Regions from separate parts of the Bacillus sp. C-3-6 genome, predicted to be linked through region 1. Evidence: riboswitches for the same ligand, from Rfam matches in the RefSeq annotation. Region 1 holds a riboswitch; the other holds the start of a gene.
The links. Region 1 has a riboswitch for cyclic di-AMP ahead of ACW0JX_RS09230 (APC family permease). Riboswitches for the same ligand answer to the same signal wherever they lie in the genome.

Region 1 (9,956 bases):
TGACACAGAGGTTAAAAAACAAGTGTTAAATGTAACAGTATCAGAAGAAATTCCTTCTCTGGACACTGTGAAAACAACAGATGGTACATCAGCACACATTATGCAGAATATATTTGAAGGGTTATATGTATTAAACGATCAAGATCAGCCTACTCCAGCCATAGCAAAATCGTTTAAAAGAAGTGAAGATGGTAAGAAATATACATTTGACTTGCGTAAAGATGCAAAATGGTCAAATGGGGATAATGTAACAGCAAATGATTTTATATTTGCTTGGAAACGTGCAATTAACCCTGAAACAGCCTCTCAATATGCGTCCATGCTCTTTTATGTAAAAAATGCGAAAGAGATCAATAAGGGAACAATGCCTCTTGATGCACTTGGGGTTAAAGCGATAAATAATTATACGTTAGAAGTTGAACTCGAACAGCCAGTTCCGTATTTTTTACAGTTGTTAGCACTACCTATATACTTACCACAGCATGAATCATTTTTGAAAGAACAAGGAAACAATTATGCATTGGAACCTAGTAATCTCATATATAACGGTCCATTTGTATTAGAAAAATGGAAGCATGAACAAGAGTTTCAATTAAAGAAAAATACTACATATTGGGATCGAAAGAAAGTGAAATTAGATGAAATAAACTTTCATATCCTAAAGGATACAATGACAGCTGTAAATTTATATGAAGCCGGAGATTTGGATCGAGTACCTATTAATTCGCAAGTTGTAGACAAGTATAAAGGGAATAAGGAATTACATATGTCGAGTGATCCTGGAATTGCTATGCTTCGTTTTAATGAAAAAAATAACGCGTTAGCAAATAAAAAGGTGCGTCAATCTATTTCATTAGCGTTAAATAAAGATGATTTCGTTGCTCACTTTATTAATAACGGAGCAAAACCTGCAAGTGGACTTGTACCAGTTGGTCATGTAAATGAAGTGACTGGTAAAGATTTTAGAAAAGAAAATGGAGATATTTCCTCATATGATTTGCAAAATGCGAAAAAAATTTGGGAAGAAGCGAAAAAAGAGCTTGGGGTAGAACAAGTAAACCTAGAGTTCTTAACGTTCGAACAAGATAACGCAATACGTATGGCAGAATATATAAAAGGTGATTTAGAGAAGAATTTGCAAGGGTTAACGATACAAATTAAACAACAGCCATTTAAGCAAAAATTACAGTTAGAACAAATAGGTGATTACGATATAACTATGGCAAATTGGGGACCTGACTATAAAGACCCAATTAGTTATTTAGAGTTATTTACGACAGGGAATCCGAATAATAAAATGAATTATTCTAATGTTCGTTACGATGAATTAATAAAGAAAGCGAAAACGGATTTTGTACTAGATACGGAAAAACGATGGGAAGCGTTGCGAGAAGCTGAGCAGGTATTATTAGAAGATGCAGCTGTGGCACCGCTTTATCATATTGGCTCAGCGTATGTACAAAAGGATTATGTAAAAGGGATTGAAAAACATCAATTTGGTGGTATTTATACTTATAAGAATGCTTATATTGCTAATGAATAAATACAAAAAACCTTACTTTTTAAAAGTAAGGTTTTTTACACATAAATTCTATTAAACTGATTTTAATAAAGCGTAAAAATTCGTATCATATGGGATATCATCTTGATACATATAATTTTTTAGAACACCTTCTTTTTCAAAGCCTAATTTTAATAGTACTTTATTGGAAGCTTCATTTTCAAGAAATACAATTGCCCCGATCCGCTTTAAATGAATCGTATGGAAACCGTATGATATAACCTCAGAAACAGCTTCAGTCGCATATCCTTTTCCCCAGTGTTCAGGCAAAAAGGCATAACTTATATTGGCTCGTTTATGCTCAGAAGACCAATCGTGAAAACCAATGGTACCGATGAGTTCTTTCTTGTCTTTTAATTCGATTCCCCATTTTATACCGCTTCTTGCATTGTAGCTCAACTTAAAGTTATGAATGATTTGTTTCACTTGATCAACATCTTGTAACGGTTTTTGGCCATAATAGCGCAGTACATTAGTATTAGAAAAGCATTGTAGTATACGTGGTGCATCTTTTTCGGTAAGTTCTCTTAAAATGAGTCTTTCAGTTTTTAATAAAGGAAACATATTTTCGCTCCTTTTCACATGAAAATAGAATGTATTTGTTATTATATAATTTAATCTGAAAATAAAGATTATTCAAGGCGTAAGGGAATTATTGTCTGGAAATAGATTATATAATTTATCTTAAAAAGAGTTTATAGGATTAATACAAATAATGAATTGAAAAAGGGTATTCCAAATAAAAATTGGAATACCCTTTTTTCATTACCCTACAAATGTTTGATACAGTAAGAAGATATTTAAAACGATAACGAGAGCAGCAATTATCCATGCGATAAATGTTGTTATACGGTGGTTAACGAGTGCACCCATAATCTTTTTATTACTTGTAAACATAATAAGTGGTACAAGTGCAAATGCAATACCGAATGATAAGACGACTTGGCTCATGACTAGAGCGTATGTTGGATTTACACCTAAAGCGATAATTACTAGTGGTGGAATCATTGTAATAAATCGGCGTAAATATAACGGAATATGCATGCGAATGAAACCTTGCATAATAATATCACCCGACATTGTACCGACAGAAGAGCTAGATAGTCCTGCTGATAAAAGTCCAATCCCAAATAATGCAGCCGATACAGGACCTACTAAATTGGTAAATTGAGTGTAAGCAACATCTAAATCTTCAACGTGCAAGCCATTTTTAAAAAATAGTGCAGCTGCTACAATTAACATACTTGCATTAATTGCTCCAGCAATAACCATTGCAATAATAATATCGATAAATTCGAAACGAAAAATCTTTTTCTTTTGTTCGTCAGTTGTTCCGACCACACGGCGTTGTGTTAATGCAGAATGCAAGTATATTGCATGCGGCATAACTGTCGCACCTAAAATCCCTGCTGCAAGTAATATACTGTCTACACCTTGGAATTTTGGAATAAATAGTCCTGAAAGAAGGGGACTTAATTCTGGTTTTGCATAAAAAACTTGAATCCCAAAAGCAATTACTACAATGAAAATCATTCCTGTAATAATAGCTTCTAGTGGACGAAATCCTCTACGTTGAAATTCAAGGATAATAAATGATCCGGCTGCTGTAATTAAAGCGGCAGGTAGCATGGGGATTCCAAATAGTAAGTAAAGCCCCAATGCAGCTCCAATAAATTCCGCTAAATCTGTAGCCATAATAACTAGTTCACCTTGTATCCATAAGCCGATAGACACAGGCTTTGGAAAGTTTTCACGAGCTATTTCGGGTAAATTGTTTCCTGTAGCAATTCCTAATTTAGCTGATAAAGTTTGGATTAATACAGCCATTAAGTTAGAAGCGAGTATAACCCATAATAGTAAATATCCATATTGTGAACCAGCTGCGATATTTGTAGCAAAGTTGCCAGGATCAATATAAGCAACGGACGCGATAAAAGCGGGTCCTAAAAATGGTAACAGTCTTTTCCAGCCTTTTGTTTCTCCACTTAAAGCTAAGTGAGCTGATTGTACAGTTGTACTTTCAGAAGGGAGATGTTTATCTTTTGTTATATCTTTATTCATAGTAGTTTTCCCCTTTAAAATGTTAACTTGATGAAATTATTGTATTTATTCTTACTCATTATTTCAATACATTTAAATATGTTATGTGATAATTTCATTTGAACACGAAAGTTTCCTTAATGCAAATTATATGCCTTTATGCAATGGATGGTGTGATAATGTAAAATGAATTGGGAGTTTATGGTGTGGTGACATGGGGAAACATAGTGAATTAAAGGGCTGTTTTTGAAATTTATGTGAACATAAAGCTGATAATACAGCATATTAATTGATGGAATTGCAATTGTATGATATATAATATATTGGGATTACAACATAACCATAGTGTTATGATGTGTAATCTTGTTTTTTATTTTTGTTAACTGATAGAAAATAGTATAAAGAAAAGAAAATGGGATTCATTTTCTTATTATATATGTTTTGATATGAACGTTAACTTATACATGATTTTAAAAATTAGATAGGTGGTAGAAATACATTGGCAACTACAAAACCATACAGAGTATTACTATATTACATGTACACAACAATTGAAAACCCAGAAGAATTTGCTGCAGAGCATTTAGAATTTTGTAATGCACTTGAATTAAAAGGAAGAATTCTTGTAGCAAAAGAAGGTATTAACGGAACTTGTTCTGGAACTGTAGAGCAAACAGAGAAATACATGGAAGCAATGAATAATGATCCACGTTTTGATGGTATCGTATTTAAAATAGATGAAGAAGAAGGGCATGCATTCAAGAAAATGCACGTACGTCCTCGTCCAGAATTAGTTACACTTCGTCTAGAAGATGACATTAACCCACATGAAATAACTGGGAAGTATTTAGAGCCAAAAGATTTTTATGAGGCAATGAAACAAGAAGATACAGTTATCATTGATGCACGAAATGATTATGAGTTTGATTTAGGACACTTCAAAGGTGCGATTAAACCTGATATCGAATCATTCCGTGAATTACCAGATTGGATTAGAGAAAACAAAGAAACACTTGAAGGTAAAAAGATTTTAACTTACTGTACAGGTGGAATTCGTTGTGAGAAATTCTCTGGTTGGTTAGTTCGTGAAGGTTTTGAAGATGTAAGTCAGCTTCACGGCGGAATTGTAACGTACGGAAAAGATCCAGAAGTACAAGGTGAGCTTTGGGATGGACAATGTTACGTGTTTGATGAGCGTATCGCTGTTCCAGTAAACCAAAAAGAACATGTTATCGTTGGTAAAGATCACTTTACAGGTGAACCATGTGAGCGCTATGTAAACTGTTCAAATCCAGAATGTAATAAGAAAATTTTATGTTCTGAAGAAAACGAAGCGAAATATTTACGTGCATGTTCTCATGAATGTCGTGTAAGTCCACGTAACCGCTACGTAATACAACATGAATTAACGGAAGAGCAAGTAGCTGCTGCATTAGAGAAAATCGAAGCAGGGAAGTAAGCTGAATTCGTATAATAAAAAGGGTACTCCAAGTTTTATTTTGGAGCACCCTTTTTTCATTATACAGTCCTGTCATTTGTCGTTTTTTGTCGGTAAGTCGATATATTTAAAAAATCGCTGATATATTTCGAGTTGCGCTGATATAATCGGAAAATCGCTGATAAAAATTTCACTTACTGCAGCACACCAAGAATTTGAAAATCACCTTCTTTAGTTTTTATCCTCTTTCTCTTTAACGGCAGAAAGTACCGTTTGTTTTACCCAAGCTTTTCTTTGTTTATGCTGTAGACCCCATTGATATAAACTTTGGGCTCCTAAAATAAGTGAAATGACAATGCCGCTAATCGCAATTAATAGAGCGAAAAATTCAAGAGGGGACGATATTTTGTTTGAATCGGTGTTTCTTAAAAGGTCAATCATAGTAAACCCTAACATTTGGCCCACTACAGAGTAGAGCGTTAAAATTAATAATAAAAGGCTATCTTTTTTAGAGGCGACATTTTCTTGATATTTAAACAAACTATCAAGATTTTGTTTCGCGTTTGAGTATAGAACCTCAATATTAAAAAGTTTTCTTAAGCGGAAGAAAATATCTTCACTTTGTGATTGGGATACTAATTCTAAAGAAAAATAATTAGCAGTGAACGAATTGATCGAATAAATTAATTTCTCTATTTCATTAGTATCTTGTTCAATGTTTAGCTCAGCATAGGCGTTTGCCATTTTTAATAAAACAATTTTATGGAATAGGTTTAATAATAAAGCGTAATAAAATTCTCCGTACATTTGACTAGCAAGTTTAGAGATTTCGCGTTCGCCTTCATTTGTTACACATGTAAAAATATGTTCTTCCATAATGAAATAACGATTTGGAGCCCATCTCTGGTAAGCGTGTTTTTTTAAATAGTCATGAATGTAAGGAATGTTATTTGCACTTACATATGGTTTACCATCACTTGTTAATCCGGAAAGACTGGAAGTACGATAAACATCCACTTCATTAAGTTCCATACCTTCTTTTAGTGACAATAAAGTTTGAACGTACATTCTTTGGTCTTCAAAGAAAGGGAAGGTTTGAAAGTATGAACTTCTTAATCTCTTCTTTTCAAAGAAATCAGTTACGCCATGAAATAAATAACCAAAAATGAATTTTTCAACTTGGGAATACTTTTTTCCGTTACATTCAATACAAATAGACTCATTTGTATCAGTTTTAGTTTCAAGTACACGGAAGCGAGCAGCGAATTCGATTGCTTCAGATAAAGTCATGTTTGGAGCAGTGTTTACTTCTCTTCGAATTGTTAAGAAGCCAAGTTCATAAGGACAAAGTGTTACATCAATAGAGTGTATCTTGAATGGGATTGAAATAAGGTTTGTAGTTAAATGTCCAGTTAAGTTAAGGTCCTTTGAATAACGTTGCAAGCCCTTTTGATGCTCTGAATGAGGAAAGAGAATTTTATTTGTAAATGAAAGATAGTATGCTTCCATATTTTGATGTGAAACTTTAAACTCCCCATAATATGTATTTTCATCATCGAGATGATCGAGCCGAAAAGGAAGAAAATCGTTTTTTTGTAAGAAAGGGAACATATTTTGTTCATATCCAGCTTTAAACGAAAACGGGAATATAAATTGGAATATAGCTGTTGCTACACCTTTTTCCTCAATTGATTGTATTGCCTCCATCTACATTGTGTCCTTTCCATATATGCTATAGAAACAACATGCCCAAATTTATTTGAAAATAACCACTCTTTTATACTCAATTGAGAGTGAAAATTCAGCTTATTTAGTAGAGGACATGTATAATGTTATGTATACTAAAAGTTATAAAATTGTATTTTGAAAAGGGGCATGCTGTATGAGGATTTTAGTATTAGGCGCTGGTGGAGTCGGAGGATTTTTTGGTGGCAGATTAGTCGAGAAGGGAGAAGATGTCACGTTTCTTGTTCGTAGTAAACGGAAAAAACAATTAGAGGAAAGAGGACTTGTAATCCGAAGTGTTAACGGGGATTTTTCCTTCCAACCGAAATTAATAACGAAAGAAGAGAGAACTTCTCAATTTGATGTTATTTTATTTTCAACAAAAGCGTATCACTTAAACGAGGCTATTCAAGATTTGAAGCCGTTTGTTGACGATAATACTGTAATCATTCCATTGTTAAATGGTATCGCTCATTTATCACTACTACAAAAAGAATTCGGCGAAGAAAAAGTAATTGGCGGTTTATGCTTTATCGAGACGACGTTAAACGATCAAGGAGAAATTGTACAAACTAGCGCTGCCAACAGACTTGTGTTTGGAGAAATTAAGTCTCAAAATTCAGAGAGAGTAAAGCATATTTCTAAAGCATTTTCAGGTACGAAGTCTAGTTTTGTTTTAAGTGAAAATATTACGCAAGATATGTGGCATAAATATTTATTTATTACTGTAATGTCAGGTGTGACAACGTTAATGCGTGCACCAATTGGACCAATCCGTGAAAGTGAAGGCGGCCGTGATTTTATCCGTAATGTGTTTGAGGAATCTGTACAAATCATGAGAGTATTAGGAGCTCCAGTAAAGGCTAATATTGCCCAGGAACATATGAAAACGATTGATAAAATTTCGTATGATATGAAGTCATCAATGCAACGTGATATGGAAAAGGGTTCGTTTATTGAAGGGAAGCACTTGCAAGGATATTTACTGGATGTAGCAGAGAAATTTTCTATAGCGGCACCATTATTAGAATCTATATATCAAAATTTAAAGGTGTATGAAGAGATGACCTTTAACAAATCTGTAATAGAATTAGATGTATGAAAAAATAAAAAAGATAGCAATATATAAGTGTATTGCTATCTTTTTTATTTTTTTGTATGATAAATTATTTATTTCTTTTCGTTCTATCTGTCAAATTTATTTCCTGTTCACGTTTACCATATAACTGATTAATTTCATTTGCTACTGCATCTAAATATGAATCGGAAAAAATAGGCTTCTTTTCTTTAGACATATGGGTCTCCTTTGCGGATTTTTAATATTCATTATGTATATTTCTCAGCGGATTATGCGCAATCATTTTAATTTTTTTCTTATTAAAAATTTTTGTTTACTTTTTGAAAATAAAGGAGTATTATAATCCACAGTTTCAATTTTCTAAATCGCTGAAACCGCATGGTACGGGGGACCCGTTTTTACGGATTAGTACATAATCCGATGGGGTGAATCCTTGAAAAAGGTAGGGCTACTCATAGGCCCGAATCCGACAGCTAACCTCGTAAGCGTTATATTGAGAAGGAAGGTGGAGCTTGTGCGACAAAAAAAATAATGTCTACAAGTCTATTTCGCTATGGCTTGTAGACATTTTTTGTTTTCTGAAGAAATCGTTTACTGGCTGTAACAAGCAGAAAAGTTCGTACAAAATTATTGGAGAGTGGACAGCATTGGTTTCATCTATTAAAAGATTTTTAATTGGAAGACCGTTAAAATCAACAGAGCTTGGAGAACAAAAGCTTAATAAAACGAAAGCTTTAGCTATTTTATCTTCTGATGCATTGTCATCAGTTGCTTACGGTCCAGAGCAAATTTTAATTGCTTTAGCAGGTGTGGGAGCGATCGCTTATTGGTATTCCATTCCGATCGCTGTTGGGGTATTAGTATTATTGACAGCCCTTATTTTATCTTATCGTCAAATTATTTTTGCTTATCCGCATGGCGGGGGAGCGTATGTTGTATCAAAAGAAAATTTAGGGATGAATCCAGGCTTAATTGCTGGAGGATCTTTATTAGTCGACTATATTTTAACTGTTGCGGTAAGTGTATCTGCAGGTACAGATGCGCTAACATCTGCTTTTCCTAGTTTACATGCACATAATGTAATCATTGCGATTATATTTGTTATATTTATTACGATCTTAAATTTAAGAGGAGTAACGGAATCAGCTTCTGTTTTAGCATATCCTGTTTATTTATTTGTTTTAGCCCTATTTATATTAATTGGTGTAGGCATATATAATATTTTGACTGGTCACGTTTCACCAACTTTACACACGCCGATCGGAACGCCGGTTGCGGGTATTAGTTTGTTTTTACTGTTAAGAGCATTTGCATCAGGTAGTTCTGCTTTAACAGGTGTTGAAGCAATTTCAAATGCAATTCCGAACTTTAAAGATCCTGCGCCAAACAATGCTGCAAAAACATTGCTTGCAATGGGTGCATTACTTGCTGTGTTATTTTCAGGAATTGTATTTTTAGCTTATTATTACGGAGTGACGCCGAGTAAGGAAGTAACAGTTGTTTCTCAAATTGCTGAACAAACATTTGGACGTAATTTCATGTACTATTTCATACAAGGTACAACAGCTTTAATATTAATTCTCGCAGCTAATACAGGCTATTCTGCATTTCCTTTATTAGCGGTTAACCTCGCAAAAGATAAATTCATACCGAGAATGTTTACGATTAGAGGAGACCGTCTAGGTTACTCAAACGGTATTATAATACTTGGAGTTGCTTCGATTATTTTAATTGTAGCTTTCCAAGGACAAACAGAACATTTAATTCCGTTATATGCAGTAGGTGTATTTATTCCATTTACACTTTCTCAAACAGGGATGGTATTAAAGTGGCTTCGTGAAAAACCTGAAGGATGGGCTTTAAAATTAACGGTTAATTTAATTGGTGCAGTTATTAGTTTTATCGTAATGAGCATGTTCTTTTTAACTAAATTTGCACAAGTTTGGTCGATTCTTATTTTCTTACCAGTTATTATCTTCTTATTCCATCGAATTAAGAAGCATTATGATGCAGTGGGTGATCAATTAAGTTTAAAAACTTGCGAGCCTCTTATTCCAATTGAGGGGAATGTAATTGTCGTTCCTGTAGCAGGTATGACGCATGTAGTAGAAAAT
Region 2 (9,956 bases), 1.0 Mb from region 1:
ATATGAAGGTGTGGAAAGTCTTTTAATGGAAGGCTTTCCGGCTTCTAAAATTGTCATAAATGATCGAATTGATATTGCAATTTTATTAAATATTCCTCGTGTTCAACTAGGGTATCGAAGCACAGATGTAAAGTCAGTGAAAGAAAAGTTTTCGTATTTGCATGTCGGTTATTCTGTGCATTCGCTAGATGAAGCGATAGTAGCATTTAAAAATGGAGCGGATTCACTCGTTTATGGTCATGTATTTCCGACAGATTGTAAAAAAGGTGTGCCAGCGAGAGGGCTTGAAGAAATTTCTGACATTGCAAGGTGTTTATCTATACCGATTACAGCAATTGGAGGAATTACTCCAGAAAACGCAGTGGATGTCCTTACTAACGGTGTAAGCGGTATAGCAGTTATGTCCGGAATTGTAAGTAGTAGTGACCCGTATAGCAAAGCGAAATCTTATAAGGAATCAATAAGAAAGTGGGCGGAAAAATATGTGTGAGAAGTATGATGTAGCGATTATTGGTGGTGGTGTAATTGGTAGTTCAGTTGCACATTTTCTAGCAGAAAGAGGACATAAAGTAGCGATTGTAGAGAAGCAAAGAATTGCATCGGAAGCTTCAAAAGCAGCTGCTGGTCTACTTGGTGTTCAGGCAGAATGGGATGCGTATGATCCGCTATTTGAACTTGCTAGAGAAAGCCGAGCTATATTTCCACAACTTGCAGCAGTTTTACGTGAAAAGACGGGTATTGATATTGGATATGAAGAAAAAGGAATTTATCGTATTGCTCAAAATGAAGATGAGAAGGAAAGAATTCTTCAAATTATGGATTGGCAGCAAAAAACAGGTGAAGATTCCTATTTTCTAACGGGAGACCATGTGCGGGAAAAAGAGCCGTATCTATCCGAATCTATTATAGGAGCAGTATATTATCCGAAAGACGGTCATGTTATTGCACCAGAGCTTACGAAAGCATTCGCACATTCTGCGGCAATGTCAGGTGCTGATATATATGAACAGACAGAAGTGTTTGATATTCGTATTGAAAATAATAAAGTGACTGGAGTTATTACAAGTGAAGGTATTGTCACATGTGAGAAAGTCGTTATTGCAGGAGGTTCATGGAGCACGAAGTTACTCAGTTATTTTCACCACGATTGGGGGACATATCCAGTTAAAGGAGAAGTGGTTGCGGTAAGAAGTAGAAAACAACTTTTAAAAGCACCTATTTTTCAAGAAAGATTTTACATTACTCCAAAGCGCGGTGGACGTTACGTAATTGGGGCAACAATGAAGCACCATACGTTCAATAAAACTGTGCAGCTAGAAAGTATAACTTCTATATTAGAGCGTGCTTATACAATATTGCCAGCTTTAAAAGAAGCAGAATGGGAAAGCACGTGGGCAGGATTAAGACCACAATCGAACCATGAAGCTCCTTATATGGGAGAGCATGAAGAAATAAAAGGTTTATATGCTTGCACGGGCCATTATCGAAACGGTATTTTATTAAGTCCTATTTCTGGCCAATATATGGCTGATTTAATAGAAGGAAAGCAAGAGAATTATTTGCTAGATTCATTGCTTTCTAGAAGAGTTTAGAAAGGGGATGGAAGTTTGAATTTAAAAATTAATGGTAACCAAATTGAAGTGCCAGCGAGTGTAAAAACAGTAGCTGAGCTACTTACACATTTAGAACTAGATAACAGAATTGTTGTAGTAGAGCGTAATAAAGATATTTTACAAAAAGATGATCATACAGATACATCTGTTTTTGATGGAGACCAAATTGAGATTGTAACTTTCGTAGGAGGCGGTTGATTATGTTAAACATTGGACCATTTTCATTTCATTCTAGACTGTTATTAGGAACAGGTAAATTCCCTGATTTTGACGTACAGCAAAAGGCAATTGACGTTTCTGAAGCTGAAATTTTAACGTTTGCAGTACGTCGTATGGATATCTTTGATGCAAAGCAACCTAATTTATTAGAGAAACTTGATGTGAAAAAATATACGTTATTACCAAATACAGCAGGGGCAAAAAACGCTGAAGAGGCTGTTCGTATTGCAAAATTAGCAAAAGCTTCTGGGCTTTGTGACATGATAAAGGTAGAAGTTATTGGTGATGATAGAACGTTATTACCGGATCCGGTAGAAACGTTAAAGGCATCTGAAATGTTACTGAAAGAAGGATTTATCGTACTTCCGTATACATCTGATGATGTTGTATTAGCACGTAAATTACAAGAGCTTGGCGTGCATGCGATTATGCCAGGAGCATCTCCAATCGGATCAGGACTTGGTATTGTAAATCCATTAAATTTGAGCTTCATTATTGAACAAGCGGCAGTACCAGTTATCGTTGATGCCGGTATTGGTAGCCCAGCTGATGCGGCATTTGCAATGGAATTAGGAGCAGATGGCGTGTTATTAAATACAGCTGTATCAGGAGCAAAAGATCCTATTAAAATGGCACAGGCAATGAAACTAAGTATTGAAGCAGGACGTTTAGGATTTGAAGCAGGTCGTATTGCACGTAAGCGCTGTGCAACTGCAAGTAGTCCTTTAGAAGGAATGAGCGTAGTTGAATAATCGATATTCTCGCCAAGAACTATTTTCTCCAATTGGAGCAGAAGGGCAGCAAAAGATAAGAGAAAAGCATGTACTTATTATCGGTGCAGGTGCATTAGGTAGTGCAAATGCAGAGATGTTTGTAAGAGCGGGTGTTGGCAAGATAACAATTGTTGACCGTGATTATGTAGATTGGAGTAATCTGCAAAGACAACAATTGTATGCAGAGAGCGACGTAAAGAATAATCTCCCAAAAGCTATAGCGGCTAAAAAACGTTTAGAAGAGATTAATAGCGATGTAACAATAAAAGCTCTCGTTCAAGATGTAACAGCTGAAGAGCTAGAAGAACTTGTTACAAACGTTGATGTAATTATTGATGCGACTGATAATTTCGAAATACGCTTTATTGTGAATGATATAGCACAAAAATATTCTATTCCATGGATTTACGGTGCATGTGTAGGTAGTTACGGTCTTTCTTACACAATCATTCCTAGTAAAACACCATGTTTATCATGTTTATTGCAGTCGATTCCGCTTGGCGGGGCAACATGTGATACAGCGGGTATTATATCACCTGCTGTATCTCTTGTCGTTTCTCATCAAGTAACAGAAGCTCTTAAACTGTTAGTAGAAGATTACGAATCACTTCGAGATGGGCTTGTATCGTTTGATATGTGGAAGAATGAGTATTCATGTATGAATGTGCAAAAGCTTCGCCAGCATAATTGTTCTTCATGCGGAGAGAATGCATTATATCCGTATTTAAATAAAGAGAACACATCAAAAACAGCAGTTTTATGCGGGCGAAATACAGTTCAAATTAGACCACCTCATAAAGAGGAAATGAATTTTGAACAATATAAAGAGTTGCTGGAAGGTCGCGTGAATGATTTAAATGTAAATCCATATTTACTATCATTTTCTGTTGAAGACAAGAGGTTAGTCGCCTTTAAAGATGGCCGTGTGCTCGTACATGGAACGAAAGATATAAGCGAAGCAAAAACGATTTATCATCGCTATTTTGGATAGAAAAGGATGAGTGGGATGAAAGTGAATAAAGCTTTAACAATTGCAGGGTCTGATAGCGGCGGCGGTGCTGGAATTCAGGCAGATTTAAAAACATTCCAAGAGCTTGGTGTATACGGAATGACGGCTATTACGGCAATTACTGCTCAAAACACGCTTGGCGTTCAAGGGGTATATCCTGTTCCGTTAGAAGGTATTACAGAACAGCTGAATTCAATTGGTACGGATTTAACACCAGATGCAGTGAAACTAGGAATGTTATTTAGTAGTGAAATAATTCAAATTGTTGCAGAACAAATTAAAAAATTTGGCTGGAATAATATTGTGCTAGATCCCGTTATGATCGCAAAAGGCGGTGCATCATTATTACAGCAAGAAGCAGTTCATGCATTAAAAGAATATTTATTACCAGTAGCAACCGTTATAACACCGAATGTTCCAGAAGCAGAAGTGTTAACTGGGATGGAGATTCATAATGTTGAAGATAGTAAGGAAGCTGCAAAAGTATTGCACGAATTAGGTGCTAAATATGTGCTTATGAAGGGCGGACATGCAGAATATCAAGGTAATGAAGTAATTGATTTCCTCTTTGATGGAGAAGAATTTATTGAGTTTAGAAGCGAGCGAATTCCTTCAAAGCAAACGCACGGAAGTGGGTGCACATTTGCTTCAGCGGTTACAGCAGGACTTGCGAAAGGATACTCAATTGAAGATGCTGTTCAAGAAGCAAAACGATTTATTAGTATAGCAATTGAAGAGCCATTGAATATTGGTAGTGGTCATGGACCGACGAATCATTTTGCGTATAAAGTGAATAGAACGCGTGTATAGATAAGTGAAAAGCCAGTTTTATAACTGGCTTTTTTTCTGTTTACTTTTTCAAAATACAGGAGTAATATATCAGCCAGAATATATTTTTTTGTAAACGCTGAGTCCAATTATATGGAGCGGAGGAACCAATTTGTGCAGTGTCACTAGGGGTGAATCTTTCAAATTTGAAAGTAGGGCTACTCTCAAAGCCCGAATCCGACAGCTAACTTCGTAAGCGTCTTGAGAGAGGACGGTGCCATGATGGATACATCACTTCATCGATCTGATTAGTATAGGGGAATATCAATCTATGTTTGATTTCTTTTATACTAAGGAGGATGAGGTACATGGAACTAACACTTATTTGTGTTGGAGAAGAAAGTAAGGTAAATAGTTTAAGAGATCTAGTTGCATTTCAACATGAGTTAGTTATTTTTACAGCAAATGAAGAGGTAGCGGCTGAAGTTAGGAATTGTGGGTTTGATTGGACTTATAGTTGTAGTAAGGAGCAGGATTTTACTAGTATTTGTGAGTGTATTAAGAAGGTCATTTTACTAGGGGATGAGCTTCCAATCGTTAGTTTCTTCACAGAACACATTCGTTTTTCTTTTCAAGCACCTATTACTGTTGTTACAAGGAATAAACGATATCCAGCGAGGCTCTATGAAACAATTGGAGCTAAGTTTGTCGTGTTTACAAATTGTGATAATATTTCTTTTTTATTTTTTGAATAGGGCGGGGGAAGAAATGATGAAGGTACTATTACTTGGAGATATAGCAAATCGTTGGGCAGTATCGGTAGAGCGAGTTCAAGAATTGGTCCAGATTGATCCCCTTTTTCCAGGGCCATATATTATATTACCATCAAAAGATGCTTTGTATTTAGAGATGGATATTACTGAGTATGAGCAGCTACATGCAGAATTGACACAAGTTTATATTCGTGGGAGAAATTTACGTGCATTTTTACGAGGAGAATAAAGGTTGAATAAAAAAGAGCGAATGCTGAGTGCAACAAGCTATGCACTTCATGTCATTCGCTCTTTTTATTTCATATTTAAAAGGTCATTTTTAAGAAAAGAAAAGAGAAATAAAGAAAATAGATGAAATAATAGTAATAATCTTCAATGTAAGCGTTTAAATGAATGTAAATATTATTATTTTCAGCAATTTCGCCCTTTACAAGTGAAATATAGAGGAGTATATTTACTCTCATAAATCATTCATAAAATTTCCAAAAAAACCTAAAATCGCTGAGTTCCAGAAATGGAGCGGGGGAACCAATTTTGTGCATCGTCACTTGGGGTGAATCTTTCAGTTTTGAAAGTAGGGCTACTCTTTAGGCCCGAATCCGACAGCTAACCTCGTAAGCGTTTAGAGAGGAGGTTTACTTTTTGTTGTTCATTTTTTGAACACTGAGTAGAGCTCAGTGTTCTTTTTTAATATTTAAATGGTAAATTTTAACAAAAAGAGAGGGATCGTTATGTTAGATGTTGTAATGGTCGGGATTTTTATTTTATTAGTTGCATCGATGGCAAGTCTTGCAAGTTGGTCAGATAAAGTTGTGAAAGAAGGAAAGCAATCATGATGATTGTCTTATCGGTTATTGTCGCAGCAATTACAGTGTATTTAGTGTATGCATTATTAAATCCAGAGAAGTTTTAATTAGGGGGAATTATTCATTATGATTTGGGTTGCAGTCATTATTACAATGCTCTTGTTTATTTTAGTAGCAAAGCCAACGGGGATTTATTTAGAAAAAGCTTTTCAAGGTAGCAAAACGTTAGATAAAGTATTCGGGCCTTTTGAAAAACTTATTTTTAAAATTACGGGTGTAAAAGCATACAATCAAACGTGGAAACAGTACGCATTATCATTAGTTTTATTAAATGGATTTATGATCGTTGTCGTATACTTCATTTTCAGATTACAAGGTGTGCTGCCACTAAATCCAGCGCATATTGAAGGGATGGAGCCTACGCTCGCTTTTAATACAGCAATTAGTTTTATGGCTGATACAAACTTACAGCATTATAGCGGTGAAAATGGTTTATCTTATTTATCACAATTAATCGGAATTACATTTTTAATGTTTGCGGCACCAGCAACGACATTAGCGCTCGTTATGGCTTTTATAAGAGGACTTGCTGGAAAAGAACTTGGTAACTTTTTCGTTGATTTTACGAGAGCGTTAACGAGAGTGTTTCTTCCTATCGCATTTATTGCGGCACTAGTTTTTGTCGCACTTGGCGTACCACAAACGTTAGATGGGGCGGTTACAGCACAAACGATTGAAGGTGCAAAGCAAAGTATTTTACGCGGACCTGTTGCATCATTCGTTTCCATTAAGGAACTTGGAAATAACGGCGGTGGATTTTTCGGAGCAAACTCTACGCATCCTTTCGAAAATCCAGGACAAATGAGTAATATTTTGCAAATGATGCTTATGATGTTATTACCAACAGCACTTCCATTTACGTACGGACGAATGGTCGGAAATAAAAAACAAGGCCGCATCCTTTTCGTGTCACTATTTATGGTATTTTTACTAGGGTTTATAACGATTACGACATCTGAACTAAACGGGAACCCGGCATTAAATGGAATGGGTATCGAACATGTACAAGGAAGTACAGAAGGGAAAGAAGTACGATTTGGAACAGTATTTTCTTCACTATACGCAACAGTAACGACAGCTGCTGAAACAGGCGCTGTTAATACGATGCATGATACGTTAACACCAATTGGTGGTCTAGTTCCCCTCGTAAATATGATGTTAAATACAGTGTATGGCGGAGTTGGAGCAGGCTTTGTAAACATTATTATGTATGCAATTATCGCGGTGTTTATATCTGGGTTAATGGTTGGACGGACACCAGAGTTTTTAGGTAAAAAGATTGAAGGTAAGGAAATGAAATTAATCGCAGTCACGATTTTATTTCATCCATTGCTCATTTTAGGATTTTCGGCATTAGCTCTTTCAACAAATTTAGGAACGGATGCTATTTCTCATTCCGGTTTCCACGGTTTAACACAAGTTGTATATGAATATACATCGTCAGCTGCGAATAACGGATCTGGATTTGAAGGATTAGGAGATAATACACCGTTTTGGAATATTACGACTGGTTTAGTTATGTTTTTAGGACGCTACTTCAGTTTAATTACGATGCTAGCTGTGGCAGCTTCGTTGAAAGAAAAAACGGTAGTGCCAGAAACAGTTGGAACGTTCCGTACAGATAATAGTTTATTTGGTGGCATCTTCATCGGAACGATTGTAATTGTCGGTGCATTAACATTTTTCCCGATGTTAGTACTCGGACCAATTGCAGAATTTCTTACATTGAAGTAATGGAGGGTAAATGATGAGACCGGTAGTAGTAAAAGAAAAACAATTAAATAAGTCACAAATACATGCTGTAGAAGATGAAGTTAGACAAGCGAAAACGATGGATCGTGATATCGTAACACATGCGATGAAACAATCCGTTGCGAAATTGAATCCGAAAGTCATGATAAAGAATCCGATTATGTTCGTTGTGGAAATTGGATTTATCATTACGTTCATTTTATCTTTTCTTCCAAGCAGTTCTAGTAGTATACCAGGATGGTTTAATATAACAGTTTCTCTCATTCTATTATTTACAGTTTTATTTGCGAATTTTGCAGAAGCATTAGCAGAAGGCCGTGGTAAAGCACAAGCCGATTCTTTAAAGCAGTCGAAGAAAGATGTGTTTGCAAATGTTGTAAAAGAAAATGGAGACATTGTCCAAGTTTCAGCAACTGATCTTAGAAAAGGTGACGTTGTTATCGTAAAACAAGGAGAAATGATTCCGAATGATGGCGAAGTAATCAAAGGATTAGCATCTGTAGATGAATCTGCAATTACAGGGGAATCAGCTCCTGTTATAAAAGAAGCAGGCGGTGATTTTTGTTCCGTAACAGGTGGAACGATGGTCGTAAGTGATGAAATTACAATTGTCATTACGAGTAATCCTGGTGAATCATTTATCGACAAAATGATTTCTTTAGTAGAAGGAGCTGCTCGTCAAAAAACGCCGAATGAGATTGCTTTAAATACAGTATTAACGAGCTTAACTCTTATTTTCTTGATCGTCGTTGTGACGTTGCCGATTTTTACAAATTATTTAGGTTTTCAAATTGATACAGCTGTACTCGTAGCATTGTTAGTATGTTTAATTCCAACGACAATTGGTGGTTTGCTATCAGCGATTGGTATTGCTGGGATGGACCGGGTGACAAAATTTAACGTGTTAGCGATGTCAGGGAAAGCAGTAGAAGCTGCGGGCGATATTAATACAATTATTTTAGATAAAACAGGTACAATTACTTTTGGAAACCGGATGGCTCATACATTATTGCCTGTAGGAAATGAAACGATTGAGCAAGTTGGAAAGTGGGCTGCTATTAGTTCTGTTTTAGATGAAACGCCAGAAGGTCGATCTGTTATCGAGTATGTGCAGGGAAAATCTATATCATATAATAGAGAACTTGCAGAACAAGGGGAGTTTGTTCCGTTTAAAGCAGAAACGAGAATGAGCGGTGTTGATTTACAAGACGGAACGAAAGTGAGAAAAGGTGCTGTCGGTGCTGTTATTGAATGGGTTGGGTCACAAGGTGGAACAATTCCGAAAGATGTAAATCAAAAAGCAGACTTAATTTCAAAAGAGGGCGGAACACCACTTGTAGTTGCAGTAGATAATCGTATTTACGGTTTAATTTATTTAAAGGATACAGTAAAACCGGGTATGCGTGAGCGTTTTGAACAGTTGCGTCAAATGGGGATTAAAACGGTTATGTGTACAGGTGATAATCCGTTAACAGCAGCAACGATTGCAAAAGAAGCAGGAGTAGATGAATTCGTTGCCGAGTGTAGACCAGAAGATAAAATTGCGGTTATTAAAGCAGAGCAAGATAAAGGGAAACTTGTAGCGATGACAGGTGATGGTACAAATGATGCTCCGGCATTAGCACAGGCTGACGTTGGATTAGCGATGAATAGTGGTACGACAGCTGCGAAAGAAGCAGCAAATATGATTGATTTAGACTCGAATCCAACGAAAATTATTGAGGTTGTAGGAATTGGTAAGCAATTGTTAATGACACGTGGTGCATTGACGACATTTAGTATTGCGAATGATATAGCGAAATATTTTGCAATTATTCCAGCAATGTTTACACTTGCGATTCCGCAAATGGAAGCACTAAACATAATGAAGTTAACATCACCACTGTCAGCGATTTTATCAGCATTAATATTTAACGCTGTTATTATTCCATTACTCATTCCGTTAGCGATGAAAGGTATTGCATATAAACCGATGAGTTCTAATGCATTGCTTAGCCGAAACTTACTTATTTATGGGCTTGGCGGAGTTATCGTTCCGTTCATTGGAATTAAAGTAATTGATATAATTGTCGGCTTGTTCATATAAGGAAGAGGGGAAAAAGATGGAAAAGAAACAAAGTATACTATCACCAATTATCCGTATTACTTTTACATTTCTAGTGTTGTGTGGACTTGTATATCCA

Region 2: another riboswitch for cyclic di-AMP. It lies ahead of ACW0JX_RS03985 (SipW-dependent-type signal peptide-containing protein); the one in region 1 lies ahead of ACW0JX_RS09230 (APC family permease).

The regions. Positions count from the first base shown of each region.
Region 1 covers NZ_CM137247.1:1,774,142-1,784,097, forward strand. The annotation lists gene ACW0JX_RS09195 (peptide ABC transporter substrate-binding protein) at 1-1,543, shown strand, start outside; gene ACW0JX_RS09200 (GNAT family N-acetyltransferase) at 1,595-2,125, opposite strand; gene ACW0JX_RS09205 (Nramp family divalent metal transporter) at 2,327-3,622, opposite strand; gene trhO (oxygen-dependent tRNA uridine(34) hydroxylase TrhO) at 4,101-5,060, shown strand; gene ACW0JX_RS09215 (hypothetical protein) at 5,271-6,746, opposite strand; gene panE (2-dehydropantoate 2-reductase) at 6,922-7,866, shown strand; gene ACW0JX_RS09225 (hypothetical protein) at 7,931-8,059, opposite strand; cyclic di-AMP (ydaO/yuaA leader) riboswitch at 8,199-8,345, shown strand; gene ACW0JX_RS09230 (APC family permease) at 8,490-9,956, shown strand, end outside.
Region 2 covers NZ_CM137247.1:776,309-786,264, forward strand. The annotation lists gene tenI (thiazole tautomerase TenI) at 1-490, shown strand, start outside; gene thiO (glycine oxidase ThiO) at 483-1,592, shown strand; gene thiS (sulfur carrier protein ThiS) at 1,608-1,811, shown strand; gene thiG (thiazole synthase) at 1,814-2,584, shown strand; gene thiF (thiazole biosynthesis adenylyltransferase ThiF) at 2,577-3,596, shown strand; gene thiD (bifunctional hydroxymethylpyrimidine kinase/phosphomethylpyrimidine kinase) at 3,612-4,424, shown strand; cyclic di-AMP (ydaO/yuaA leader) riboswitch at 4,510-4,657, shown strand; gene ACW0JX_RS03970 (hypothetical protein) at 4,751-5,137, shown strand; gene ACW0JX_RS03975 (hypothetical protein) at 5,151-5,384, shown strand; gene ACW0JX_RS03980 (hypothetical protein) at 5,388-5,510, shown strand; cyclic di-AMP (ydaO/yuaA leader) riboswitch at 5,645-5,790, shown strand; gene ACW0JX_RS03985 (SipW-dependent-type signal peptide-containing protein) at 5,887-5,991, shown strand; gene kdpF (K(+)-transporting ATPase subunit F) at 5,991-6,068, shown strand; gene kdpA (potassium-transporting ATPase subunit KdpA) at 6,088-7,755, shown strand; gene kdpB (potassium-transporting ATPase subunit KdpB) at 7,769-9,859, shown strand; gene kdpC (K(+)-transporting ATPase subunit C) at 9,876-9,956, shown strand, end outside.